Regions from separate parts of the Rothia sp. P5766 genome, predicted to be linked through region 1. Evidence: riboswitches for the same ligand, from Rfam matches in the RefSeq annotation. Region 1 holds a riboswitch; each other region holds the start of a gene.

Region 1 (4,193 bases):
CCTCCTTCGCACTGGAGTGGGCGCAGGAGCTTAAAGAAGACATTGACTACTACCCGGCCCAGTATCAGCGGGCCTGGAACACTCGGCGCTAACAAACCTTTGTGAGCCGGAGCTTCCTCTCTTGGGTGCTCCGGCTCCTGCACTTGCTCGAGATGGGCAGTAGACTAGAGAAGGTGACGACTACGCCCGATTACACCACCGATTCTTTTGAGCTACCCGGCGTACCCGACGCTTTCCAGCGCCTGTGGACGCCCCACCGCCGTGCCTACGTCAAAGGCGGTCAGAAGGACTACACCGAACAGACCTGCCCCTTTTGTGAAGCACCGGGCCGCAGCGATGATCAGTCACTGATCGTACACAGGGGTCAGCACGCTTTCGTCATTCTTAACCTCTACCCCTATAACCCCGGGCATCTGCTGGTGTGCCCCTACCGTCACATTCCTAACTACGATAACGCCACACCCCAGGAAACCGCTGAAATTGCGGCGCTGACCCAGCAGGCTATGGGCCTATTGCGGTCGGTCAGTAATGCCGCTGGCTTCAACATTGGTATGAACCAGGGTAAGGTCGGCGGGGCCGGTGTTGCCGATCATCTGCACCAGCACCTTGTTCCCCGCTGGAGCGGTGACACTAATTTTCTGCCGATTGTTGCCGGCACTAAAACTGTTACCCAAACCCTGGATGAGATTCGTACCTTGCTGGCCGATCACTGGGCTCAATCAAGGCACTAAATGCACTGTACTGTGCGACAAAAATCGTGCTAAAAGTCTAGAAGAGGCGCGGTTCACTACTTTCCTGGTGAATGAGCCCGCCCACGCTGGTACAGGCTTTGTTTGAGAGCGTGGCGGTATTGACTAAGAAGGTTTCTTCCGGGTCGCCGGTGTGGGCTGTTAGGAATTTGCCGGTACCGCCGGTGACGTAGAAGCCGTGCTCACCCTCGGTCAGTGAGGGGTAAGCATACAGCGGTTCGGGGTTTTCTGCCCGTAAAGAGGCATAAGCCCGCCCCATAGCCAGTGAAGGCACCCAAGGCTCAGCCAGCGGCTGGAACCCTCTGATAGTGTCAGCGGCATCTTCAAGTGCCCAGGTGGCGGTCTCGACTGCCATATAGTGGGCTGACTTAATCTCTGCGGGGGTCAGCGGGTTCACCCAGGAACGGTACTTGGTGGAGGCGTGTTTAAACTGGCTCAGGTTAGCGTCCCGGGACACGAAATCTTCTAGCTGGCGCACAATGATGCCGGTCTGCGCGCGGGCAATAATCGTGGCTGTAGCGACCGCTTGATCGTCCAGACGGCGCGGATTGGAGTGGAGCGAAGCGGTACCGACCTTTGAGGTGGCATCGGGAAAGGTCGCAATATAGAGAAAATGCTCTAGGTTAACGTAATCTAACGCTGCCGGGGTCATCTGCGCCCCTAAATGCACCCGGTGGATGGGGGCAAACTCGTCGCGGGCCAGGCAAGTGGGGCACTGCTTACCTTTTGGCACCAGGGCGGAGCTGGGGCAGGGCAGGTGAGTAAAACCGGGTCCATCAGTCTTGGCTTGGGCATAACCGGTGCAGTAGGTTCCCGCAGATTCTTCCCCGGGCTGTAGAACCCGAACCCCTAGGAAGGCTCCCGGGGTGATAGGTAGGGTATGAACCTGCCCCGCTGGCTTACCGGCTTGGAGAGGTTCAACTGTCAGAACCGGGGCGCGCTCCCGCCAGGTGATATCTCGCCACACAAAATCGTGCCCCATAAGAACATCATCGAGAAGACCGTACACCGAAAAGCCCCTTTTCCCTTGCCTGCTTGCTGAGTTACCAGGTTATCTTATGCCCCGAGTAGTGGAGGCAGGCCCTGGCGGAGCTGGTGAGCGGCCTTGGAAACATCGGAATTCTGGGTGAGGGCGCGAACCACGACGATCCGGCTGGCTCCTGCCTGTACCACCTGGGGCAGGCTTTCCTGGTTGATAGAGCCAATAGCAAACCAGGGTTTGCGCGGTTGCTGGGTGGCGATGTAGCTGATGTAGTCTAGGCCAGCGGCCGGACGGCCGGGCTTGGTGGGAGTTTCCCAGACCGGGCCGCAGGCGAAGTAGTCAACCTCGGGGTGACTCAAAGCTGCTAGACCCTGGGCCGGTGTGTGCGTTGATAGGCCCAAGAGCACATCGGGGCCTAGCAAACTACGGGCCTGATTGGGTGTCAGATCGGTCTGGCCCATGTGGAAAATATCTGCCCCTACCAGTGCGGCAATATCGGCCCGGTCATTGACTGCAAAAAGTTTGCCCGCCCGGTGGGCAATCTCTTTTAGTAGCGCGAGTGCTTCAAGTTCTTCATTGACCGGCAGGGTCTTATCGCGCAGCTGGATAATATCCACGCCCCCGTCAAAAGCCTTGGTCAAAAATTCTGTGAGGTCCCCCTGCTCGGTTCGCGCATCAGTGCACAGATAGAGCTGAGCCGCGGCCAGTAATTCAAGGCCTTGAGCACGCGTATATGACGGCTCTGTGACGTTAACAAAATTCTTTTGGGGCATTTTTACCTCCCGAGTCACGTATCTATTTTTTTTCAGACACTGTTACTTCCTATACTAGGGGCAGAACATACGGGAGCGTGCGGCACCTGTGCCCAAAGCGCGCTGAGAGGGCGAAAGCCGACCGTCAACTTGATGCGGGTCATGCCGCCGGAAGGATCTGTTCACCATGTCCAGTACCCTGCTCAACTGCCAGAAGGAACCAAGGATAGGTTCTTCGGGGCAAGACCCTGAAGCGACACCACCCGAGCAGGCCGACATCGTCCTTATCGGTGGGGGAGTCATCGGGCTCAGTACAGCCTGGCATTTGCTCCAGGCCGGACGGCAACCCATTGTGTTAGACCCGCACCCGGGTAGCGGTGCCTCCTTTGCCGCCGCCGGAATGTTGGCCTCTATCTCAGAAGTGCAGTACCGCCAAGAGGCCCTGCTCCCGCTGATGCGTACCTCCGCCCAGCTCTACCCCGAATTTGTCGCAAGGTTAGAGGCCACTAGCGGCCAGAGCGTCGGGTGGAGGCCCACCGAAACCCTTGTGCTGGCCTTTGATCGGGCCGATGCCCAGCACCTGACTGAACTTGCCACCTACCAGCAAGAACTGGGGCTCACACCAGAGCCCATCGGAGCCCGAGCTGCTCGCCGCCATGAACCTGTCCTCAGCCCCTCGCTAGCCGGAGCCGTTTCCATAGCCCAAGACCACCAGATAGACCCACGCCGCCTGATGCGTGCCCTTGACCAAGAGCTTGCGGGAAGGGTTATTCGTGCAAGTGCGCAGGGCATCACCCTAGAAGACGGTACGGTTACCGGTGTGAGCTGGGTTGATGCCGATGGGAACCAAGGGAGCATGGCCAGCACCCAAGTGGTAGTTGCCAACGGGCTTGCCGCAACCCAACTGCACGGCCCGGACTCGCTAGAAAGTCTGCCGCTGAGGCCCGTCCACGGCGATATTCTGCGCCTAACGGTCCCGCCCCACCAACGGCCCTTCCTCACCCGGACCATCCGAGGGGTTGTCCGGGGCAACCCCGTCTACCTGGTTCCGCGCAAGGACAACACCCTGGTCCTAGGAGCCACCATGCGAGAAGACCAGCAAACCGGACTGAGCGCAGGGGGGATCTACCAGCTCCTGCGCGACGCCCACGAACTCGTGCCCGCCCTGAGCGAACTCGAAATACACGAGGCCACAGCGCGCGCCCGACCGGGAACCCCCGATGACATCCCCCTCATCGGCCAGCTCACCCACCGGGGCCAGCCAATCACCGGCGCTCTGCTAGCCACCGGCTTCTTCCGCCACGGAATCCTCCTGGCCCCCTGGGCCGCCCAGCTCATCACCCGCCAGCTCACCGGCCAGACCACAGAACAAGACCTGGCAGACCTAGCTACCTGCAACCCCTACAGGTTCGCTCAACCCGATACCCTCTAACCCTGACACTCTGCTAAACCCGCCCCTGCCCTCAAACCGAAAGGCACACCCATGAACATCCTGCTCAACGGCCAACCCACCACCCTCCCCGAAACAGCAACCGTGCTCACCGCCGTCGAACACCTCCACGGCAGCTCACTAGCCCAAGAAGACACCCGCCGAGGAATCGCCATAGCCCGCAACCAAACCGTCATACCCCGAAGCACCTGGCAAGACACACCGCTAGCCGAGGGCGACACACTCGAAGTCATCACCGCAGTCCAAGGAGGCTAGTACCA
Region 2 (4,193 bases), on a different contig from region 1:
AAACCCCGGCCCTGATTCATGCCGGTCCTTTTGGCAACATCGCCACCGGCAATTCATCGGTTCTTGCAGACTATGTGGGGCTCGAACACGCAGACTATGTGATTACTGAGGCCGGTTTTGGTGCCGATATGGGGGCTGAACGGTTCTTCAACGTCAAGTGCCGTGTATCGGGGCTCAAACCCGACGCCGCCGTCCTAGTAGTGACCGTTCGTTCGCTCAAATCGCACTCGGGCCGTTACACTATTACACCTGGTAAGCCACTGCCTGAAGGCCTGCTTGAGGAGAACACAGCCGATGTTGAAGCCGGGGCGGCTAACCTGCTTAAGCACCTTGAGATTGTCCGCGGCTTTGGTGTGCAACCGGTAGTTGCTATCAATGCTTTCCCCACAGATTTCGAGTCTGAACACGAGACTATTCGCCGGATCGCTGAGGAGGCCGGTGCCCGCGTTGCCATTCACCGTGGTGTGGCCGAGGGCGGGAAGGGCGCAAGAGAGCTTGCCGATGCTGTGGCCGAGGCCTGCGACGACATGAGCGAATTGACCTACACCTACGAGGACTCCGATCCCCTGGCCACCAAGATTGAGAAGGTGGCTACTCAGGTTTACGGTGCGGATGGCATTGAGCTGGCACCAGCAGCTGCAAAGCAGCTGGCACGCTACGAGGAACTGGGCTACGGCAACCTACCCGTGGTGATCGCCAAAACCCACCTCTCCATTTCATCGGATCCCTCGCTCAAAGGCGCCCCGACCGGCTGGACTTTGCCCGTGCGCGAAGTACGCCTGGCGGCAGGCGCTGGCTACGTGTACGCTCTCTGCGGCACCATGCGTACCATGCCCGGGCTAGCTAAATCACCCGCTGCTGAGCGCATTGGGTTCGATGAGAACGGCACTATGGTGGGCCTGTTCTAAAGACTGTAATCACCGGTAAATAGCGCCCGCACCACCAGGAACAGGCTGTGAAGGCAGTCCGGGTGGCGTGGGCGCTTTGTTAGTTAGCTAGTTGCGTAGTTGGGCCTGAGCGAAGAAACGCAACTCGTGGAGGGCGGCCTGCTGGTAGGCCTTCTGAGCCGCTTCCAGGGTCTGGCCCGGGGCCTGCGAGAGCACCTGCTCTGCATAGGCAATAGCCTGCTCAGTTGCCTGGCGGAACTCTGGTGAACCGTACATGCTCAACCAGGCCGAGTAGGGGTGACCGGGAGTATTGACCTGAGCAAGAATTTCACCTATTTCTGCGTAGAGCCAGTAGCAGGGAAGAACCGCCGCCACCCCGATTGCGTAATCGTTGAGAGAAGCGGATGAGGTCAAGAAGTCTGTATAGGCCCTGGTGATATGGGAGGGGCCTGCACTGATATAGTCTGGCCCCAGCCAGTCAGCGTGAAGACTGGATTCGACCTCAATGCACTCCGCCGCCCCTCGCGCCCAGAAGACCTGTTCAGCAGATGAGGGAGCCTTAGCACTTAGGGTAGCAAGTGCCCGGGAGTAGCTCGAAAGATAGAGTGCGTCCTGGTCCTGGTAGAAGGTGAAGTCTGCAGTGGCCAGCGTGCCGGATGCAAGCTGCTGGATAAAGGGGAGTTCACAGATTGAGTCCCAAATCTGGCCGGTGAGTTCCCAGAGCCGTTTGGTCTGCGGGCCCGCCGCTGATATCTGAGGCGGCCTAGTGGTCGCTTCGAAGTCTCCGAGTTTTACCGGCGTCGCATCCGCTACCCGTGATTGTTCCCAGAGCCGCCAGAAGTGGTTGATCGGTCCGTGCCCTTGCCCCACGCTGAGGTGGTGACTGGTTGAGATTGCTCCATGAAGCCAGGTTGAAGTCCATTCCAGGGCTGCTTCAAGGCTTGCTCCTGTTGCCAGTCGTGTAGCGAGCGCAGCAGAAAGGCTGCACCCGGTGCCGTGGGTATTGGAGGTATCTATTTTCTTTTGTCTGAAGACGGCTGTGGTTCCTTGGGTAGTGACCACTGCGTTGCCCGCTTGGTCACCCGGTAGGTGCCCACTCTTAACGATAACTGCGACCTGGTAGCGTTCGGCGACTACCTGGGCGAGAGCACAGGCAGAGTCCCAGGTATCTGGCTCTGAGTCTTCGGCCAGAATGGCTAGCTCTGGGATATTGGGGGTGATAACCGTGGCGTACTTTAGGAATCGGCGTAGGGCATCCTCCGCCTCGGTTTCCAGCAGACGGTCCCCGCTGGTTGCGACCATGACAGGGTCAAGCACAACAAGCTGCTGTGGGTTGCTATCGAGCCATGCGGCTACAGTGTCGATGATGTCAGCAGAGCCTAGCATGCCAATTTTGACTGCATCAATGCGAACGTCCTCGCTGACGGCATCGAGTTGCGCTCGCAGAAAGTCAGCGGGCGGAACCTCGACAGCGCTGACGCCCTGAGTGTTTTGGGCGACAAGGGCCGTGACCGCGTTCATGCCGTAACCGCCTGCTGCCGCAATTGATTTGAGGTCAGCCTGCGCGCCGGCCCCTCCGCTGGGGTCCGTCCCCGCGATAGAGAGCACGTTGGGTACTGACGTTTCGAGAGCGGAAGTGCTATGAGCAAGAGGCGCAGGCAGAGGACGGCGCATGGGTTTCCCTTCGCTAGTTCTAACTAGAGCAGGTTCTGTGGGTCTAATCTCAGCCGCTTCTGCTGCCAGCGGCACCCCAAACCAAATATCGGTTTTATGCTAACAGCTGGTGAAGCCGAACACAATAAAAATTTAGGGCTCTGGTGTTCAGTTGTTTTAAGATTTCAGCTAGCCCTGCGCTTACCAGCCTCTTTCTTTCCATTCGGGCAGATGAGGCCGCTCAGCACCCAGGGTGGTGGTGTCCCCGTGGCCGGGCAGAACGACCGTGGCATCGTCATATTGGGAGAAGATACGCGCTGAAACATCGCCCAAGAGCTGGGCGAAATCTTCCGGAGCCCGGGTCTTGCCTACCCCACCGGGGAAGAGGGAGTCACCGGTGAATAGGAGGACGGGGTGCTCTTCGCTGGGGTCCCGATAGGCAAGAGCAATCGACCCGGGAGTATGCCCGCGCAGGCTTATGACTTCAAGCTCAATACCTGCTAGATTGAGGTTTTCCCCGCCGTTGAGCAGATGCTCAATACGTGTACCTTCCTGTTCCGCAATAGCATCGGCATCGGCCGAACCGCAGTAGGTGGCGGGTGACCACCCGGCAACTGCATCAGGCAAAGCCCGGATATGGTCCCAGTGGGAATGTGTGGTAATTAGTGCAAGGACTCCGGAGCCGGGCTGACCGACTTGGGCGGGGGAGTCAGTGGCGAGTGCGGCCTCAGTGAACTTTTGGATAGCGGGAAAATCATCTGCGGCATCAATGAGAATCTGGGCCCCGCTTTGCTTATGGGTGAGCAGGTAGACCTTGTTGCTCATCTCAGAGACAGCTATGCTACGGATGGTTATCAGTGGGGTAGAGGCATGGAGAGTTCCGGTTTCTGTCATACTAGTGATTCTAGGGCCCGCCCCCTCGCTCGTGAAGTGGTTGTGGAGCTTGAAATATTGCGCAAGGTGGAGCTGATCCGAGGGTCATCAGGCATAGGCTCTTTTGCGGCTCATTCCGGGCACCTCAGCTACCCCGGTATCACGGCGGTCTTTGACCGTGCAGATGAGCTGATTCCAGACAAGAACCTTTAGACCGTCACGCTAGCTAACCACTTTCAGCCGGTAGCCTAACATCCAAGCACCCTGGGCGCGGTCTGCCCAAAACTTTACTGCATAGTTTAGAATATATCTTCGAAAAGACTTTCCTGAAGATAGGTAATCGTATGGCAGGCTTAGCCTCTCGCCCCATGGCCAGCGACCTCACGCACATCCGCGTGCAGGGTGCCCGTGAAAACAACCTTAAAAACGTTGACCTAGATATTCCCCGCGATGCCATGGTGGTGTTTACCGGCCTCTCGGGTTCGGGTAAATCATCTCTGGCTTTTGACACCATCTTTGCTGAGGGTCAGCGTCGCTACGTTGAGTCACTCTCCTCTTACGCCCGCATGTTCCTGGGGCAGGTGGATAAACCGGATGTTGACTTTATTGAGGGTCTTTCGCCAGCTGTGTCTATTGACCAGAAATCTACCTCTAAGAACCCTCGCTCAACGGTGGGTACTATCACTGAGATCTACGACTACATGCGTCTGCTGTGGGCACGCGTGGGCCACCCGCACTGCCCTGACTGCGGCGAAGAAATCTCCAAGCAGTCACCCCAGC
Region 3 (4,193 bases), on a different contig from region 1:
GCGTCATCGAGGTAGCCCCCTAGCATAGCGCCAGCACCGGCGACAATGTTGCCGAAAATCGCGAAGATAATGACCTGGTTAGTGCTAAATCCGAAGGAGCCTGCTGCCAGGACACCACCGAAGGTAAAGATGCCGTTGAGGCCGTCACGGAAGACCGCTGAGGAGACCAGGAAGTAGAGGGTGGTGGGTGCTTCCTTGCGGAGCTTCTTGACCGTGGCAAAGAGCTCCTTGTAGGAGTCGAGAAGACTTGCCTTTTCCTGGGGTGCGCGTTCGGGTTTGGGCAGTGAACGGGCTTTGAGCATGAGCGGTAGGGAGAAGATAAATGCCCAGGCCGCTGAGAAGAGCGCTACGGCACGAATGTTGTAGGCCTGGTCTGTGGGGATGCCCAGCAGGCCGGGGGTGACGAAACCTAGGAGTACGATGCCCAGGGCAACAATGCCACCGATATAGCCTGCGGCCCATCCTGAGCCACTAATTTTGCCGATGGTTGCTTTAGTAGAAATTGCTGGCAGGATGGCGTTGTAGTTGACCACCGCAAACTCGTTGACCAGATTACCTAAGGAAAGTAAAGCAACGCCCAGTAAGAGATATTGGGGAGCGGGTGCGACGAAGAAGCAGAGGGCCATAATTGCCGCCAGGAGCATACTGTTGACGCCTAGCCACAGGGCTCGTCGGCCACTGGCGTCGGCTCGCTGGCCCGAAACCGGCGCCAAAAGAGCAATACAGAATCCAGCGATAGTTAGGCCGTAAGAGAGGACAGCGGAGCTGTGTTCCTTATCGCCAAAGCCGGTATTGCTGGTGAGGTAGACCGCGAAGACGAAGGTGGTCATAATCGCGTTGAAACTGGCGTTCCCAACGTCCCAGAGGGTCCAGGCGAAGACGGTGGAGCGGGGGGCTGGGGGCTTGGCTTCTAAGCTACCGGTGTGTGGTGAAGTCATGGGTCTATGATACTTGCCTCACCAGGTGCAACAGTGTTTTCTGTGGATGGTGGCGTAAAAAAGCCGGCCCTGCGGGCGCAGAGCCGGTTTAAGAAGGCGGATAAAAAGTTGAGCTGGTCAGCCTTAGACTTCTGCCTGCCCGCCGTTTTTGAGCTTTGACTTGGTCTCAATCTTGTGCTGGGCACGGGTGATGGACACCTTGATGAGGGTGCCTACCAGGCCGGTGATCAGTGACCAGAGGATGATGTCGCGCCAGCGTTCTTCCTCATTTGGGTTGTTTTCTGGCGGTTCGTTGCCGGTGATGCGAACCCAGCTAGCGGCTAGTACCTTGTTGGCCAGGGCGATACCGCCTAGAGAGGCGGCCGAGCCTGCAATTTTTGTGAGGGGGTTCATGAGGGATCCCTTCTGTTGGTGTGGCGGGCCGGATGGCCCCTTGCCCTAAGACTATCAGTACTTATTGTTAGGGTGTGAGTTGCCCGCTAGGGTTGGGGTATAGGGCAGGCAAAGTGAGCGCGGTCTGCTCATGATGACTGAAGAGCTCATCAGGGCTTAGGTAGGTGTTCGGGTAAGGGGGGATCCTCACGGTGCTCCTGGTGGGGCCATGCCCTGTATTTTATGGATGTATGGCCTAGGCTGATAAACAAGATGGAGGTTTTTAGATGAAAGAATTGTTTATCTTTGATGGAAATTGTGGTTTTTGTACAAAAACCGTTGATTATCTTATTAAACTAGACAGAAATAAGCTGGTGGATTTTATTCCTTACCAGGTGTTTGAAAAATCTAGCGAGCAAGAATATGCGTGTGATTTTAGTAAATCTATTGTTTACATAGAGAACCGTCAGTATTTTACTGGGGCAAGGGGTTTTATGAAGTTTTTAGATAGAATTACCGGCCTGTCGCTGTTCTCAAGAATCTATAATTTTCCCTTGCTGGGTTCCTGCATGGAGGCCGTTTATAGACTTGTCGCTAAGAATAGGAGGTACCTTCCAGGAACTACCCCTTGGTGTGATAGGCAAGATAATTGCTAGCCCTAGAGTATTTAAAGAGTAGTTTTTATAGACACGAGTCTGATTATAAAAATAGAAACTCCCAGTTTCGGTCTTATTTTTTCACAATGCCTGGAATGAATGGATAGTAACCAGTGTTGTGCTGGGGGCCTTTATTCAGCCGCTGTAGTGGAATGTGGAGGGCGCGGCAGTTCACCTTCCTTACCGTCGATGGGATCATGAGCCACCTCATGATTGCTGTAGCTTATGCACAAAGACACTAGGGAAGTCCCGCAGCCTGGATAACTGTTCATTTTTCGTGGGTATCCCGGCTTGCTCTATACTGGAAGGGTTCCATGCTTGGGACCCCGCTCTATGACCGGCGGGTAACCATAAACGACAGGGGAGCGCCAGACTGGCGCTGAGAGTGCACATGCAGACCCTCCAACCTGATCCGGTTAGTACCGGCGCTAGGGAGTCGAAGTAAATAGGCGTACCCAGGTGCGCCGGTGCATGCCCCCTTTGCTGTTCTCACCAAAGGAAGGCTTTATGTCCAAGAAATCCGCGCTCACCTGGCGCGTCAACGATATCGTCGTAGCATCGGTGCTGGCCGTAGCTTGCGCCCTGATCTTCTGGCTCTGGTCAAATTTTGGCTACTCCGCCATCACTACCACCCTAGCCCTGGCCCCTGAATACTCCCCCTTAGCCGGGGGTGTCTGGCTACTTGCGGGTCTGCTGGGGGCCCTGGTCATCCGCAAACCCGGTGCAGCCCTTTACACCGAGATTCTGGCGGCAGTCATCGAGGCCCTCTTGGGCACCCACTACAACTTCACTGTAGTAATCTCTGGCCTAGTTCAGGGCCTGGGTGCTGAGCTGATATTCCTGATCTTCTTCTACAAGGTCTGGAACCTCGCCACCGCCATGCTGGCCGGTTTAGCCTCAGGTGCCGCTATGGGGATCTCAGAAATCATCATCTACTATGCCGGTGAGATGGTGGGTCAAAAAGCAGTCATCTATGTTCTGTGCTCTATGATCTCGGGCCTGGTTCTGGCCGGTCTGGTCTCCTGGTTGCTGGTGCGCGGTCTGGTCTCAACCGGCGCGCTAGATTCCCTGGCAGCAGGGCGGGCCGCTCGCAGGCCTTCCCGCCGGGGCGGACCAGCCAGCTCAAAGGGCTAGGGCGTTGACCGCAGAAGATCATCAGCTTGCGTCCCCCGGCCCAGAGTCAAGAGGCCGGGGGGCCCACTTCCGGGCCCGGGAGTTCGGGTGGCACTACCCGGGGCGGCCCAAGCCCACTTTCTCTAACTTGACCTTCGAGATTGAACCCGGTCAGAAGGTGCTCCTGGTGGGCCCCTCCGGTGCTGGTAAAACCACCCTGCTCCAGGCCTTAGGTGGCCTGCTAGAAGACGAAGACGGCCAATCCCAGTTGGGGGAGCTGTCCGTTAACGGCCTGACTCCCGCCCAATCACGCGGGACCTGCGGGCTCATGCAACAGGACCCGGAAAGCTCCGTGGTCCTAGCCAGGGTTGGTGATGACGTCGCTTTTGGCCCCGAGAATCTGTCCGTCCCCCGCACCCAGATCTGGGAGCGGGTCAAAAGCGCCCTCAAGGCCGTGGGTTTAGGCCACCTAGACTACAGCCGGTCAACATCGGCCCTTTCCGGCGGGCAGAAGCAACGGCTGGGGTTAGCCGGCATCCTAGCGATGCACCCAGGCGCCCTGCTGCTCGATGAGCCAACCGCCAACCTGGACCCAGCAGGTGTCATAGAGGTTCGAGACGCTGTGGTGGCAGCCTGCCAAGAGACAGGCTCAACCCTTGTTGTTATCGAACACCGCCTGGATATCTGGGCTCGGCACATGGACCGGATCATAGTGCTCGGCGCCAAGGGCGGTATCAGCCACGATGGTCCACCTGAACGCGTGCTCAGCCAGGCAGGCCAGGAACTCATTGATGCTGGTGTCTGGGTGCCAGGCTACCAGCCGCACCCACCGGCACCCACAAAGGACAGCCCTGCGCTGGGTCCACTTGTGCTAGAAGCCCGTGACTTGACCCTTACTCGCGCCTACCCCAGCCGTCGCCAGCTCAAGCACCGCGCTCGCGCCCTGGCATCGGGTCAAAAACCTACCCTAGACCTACCTGTAGTTGCTGAGGGTATCAACCTTCAGCTCTACGCTGGCAGTCACTTAGCCCTGCTAGGCCCCAACGGTTGTGGCAAATCAACCCTGGCTTTGACCCTGACCGGCCTGCTCTACCCGGTGGCCGGGCAGGTCATT

What was found. Region 1 has a riboswitch for thiamine pyrophosphate ahead of thiO (glycine oxidase ThiO). Riboswitches for the same ligand answer to the same signal wherever they lie in the genome.
Region 2: another riboswitch for thiamine pyrophosphate. It lies ahead of ACN08V_RS08755 (bifunctional hydroxymethylpyrimidine kinase/phosphomethylpyrimidine kinase); the one in region 1 lies ahead of thiO (glycine oxidase ThiO).
Region 3: another riboswitch for thiamine pyrophosphate. It lies ahead of ACN08V_RS02050 (ECF transporter S component); the one in region 1 lies ahead of thiO (glycine oxidase ThiO).

What each region holds. Positions count from the first base shown of each region.
Region 1 is NZ_JBLXXS010000004.1:148,420-152,612, reverse strand. Features, by position in the region: gene ACN08V_RS03480 (NADH:flavin oxidoreductase/NADH oxidase) at 1-92, shown strand, start outside; gene ACN08V_RS03475 (HIT family protein) at 174-731, shown strand; gene ACN08V_RS03470 (hypothetical protein) at 769-1,758, opposite strand; gene thiE (thiamine phosphate synthase) at 1,806-2,504, opposite strand; TPP riboswitch at 2,564-2,678, shown strand; gene thiO (glycine oxidase ThiO) at 2,671-3,915, shown strand; gene thiS (sulfur carrier protein ThiS) at 3,967-4,188, shown strand; gene ACN08V_RS03450 (thiazole synthase) at 4,193-4,193, shown strand, end outside.
Region 2 is NZ_JBLXXS010000015.1:34,573-38,765, reverse strand. Features, by position in the region: gene ACN08V_RS08760 (formate--tetrahydrofolate ligase) at 1-908, shown strand, start outside; gene ACN08V_RS08755 (bifunctional hydroxymethylpyrimidine kinase/phosphomethylpyrimidine kinase) at 996-2,561, opposite strand; TPP riboswitch at 2,550-2,650, opposite strand; gene ACN08V_RS08750 (MBL fold metallo-hydrolase) at 2,742-3,434, opposite strand; gene ACN08V_RS08745 (hypothetical protein) at 3,477-3,626, shown strand; gene uvrA (excinuclease ABC subunit UvrA) at 3,758-4,193, shown strand, end outside.
Region 3 is NZ_JBLXXS010000003.1:2,457-6,649, forward strand. Features, by position in the region: gene ACN08V_RS02035 (MFS transporter) at 1-938, opposite strand, end outside; gene ACN08V_RS02040 (DUF4235 domain-containing protein) at 1,062-1,331, opposite strand; gene ACN08V_RS02045 (thiol-disulfide oxidoreductase DCC family protein) at 1,598-1,966, shown strand; TPP riboswitch at 2,316-2,418, shown strand; gene ACN08V_RS02050 (ECF transporter S component) at 2,474-3,100, shown strand; gene ACN08V_RS02055 (ABC transporter ATP-binding protein) at 3,105-4,193, shown strand, end outside.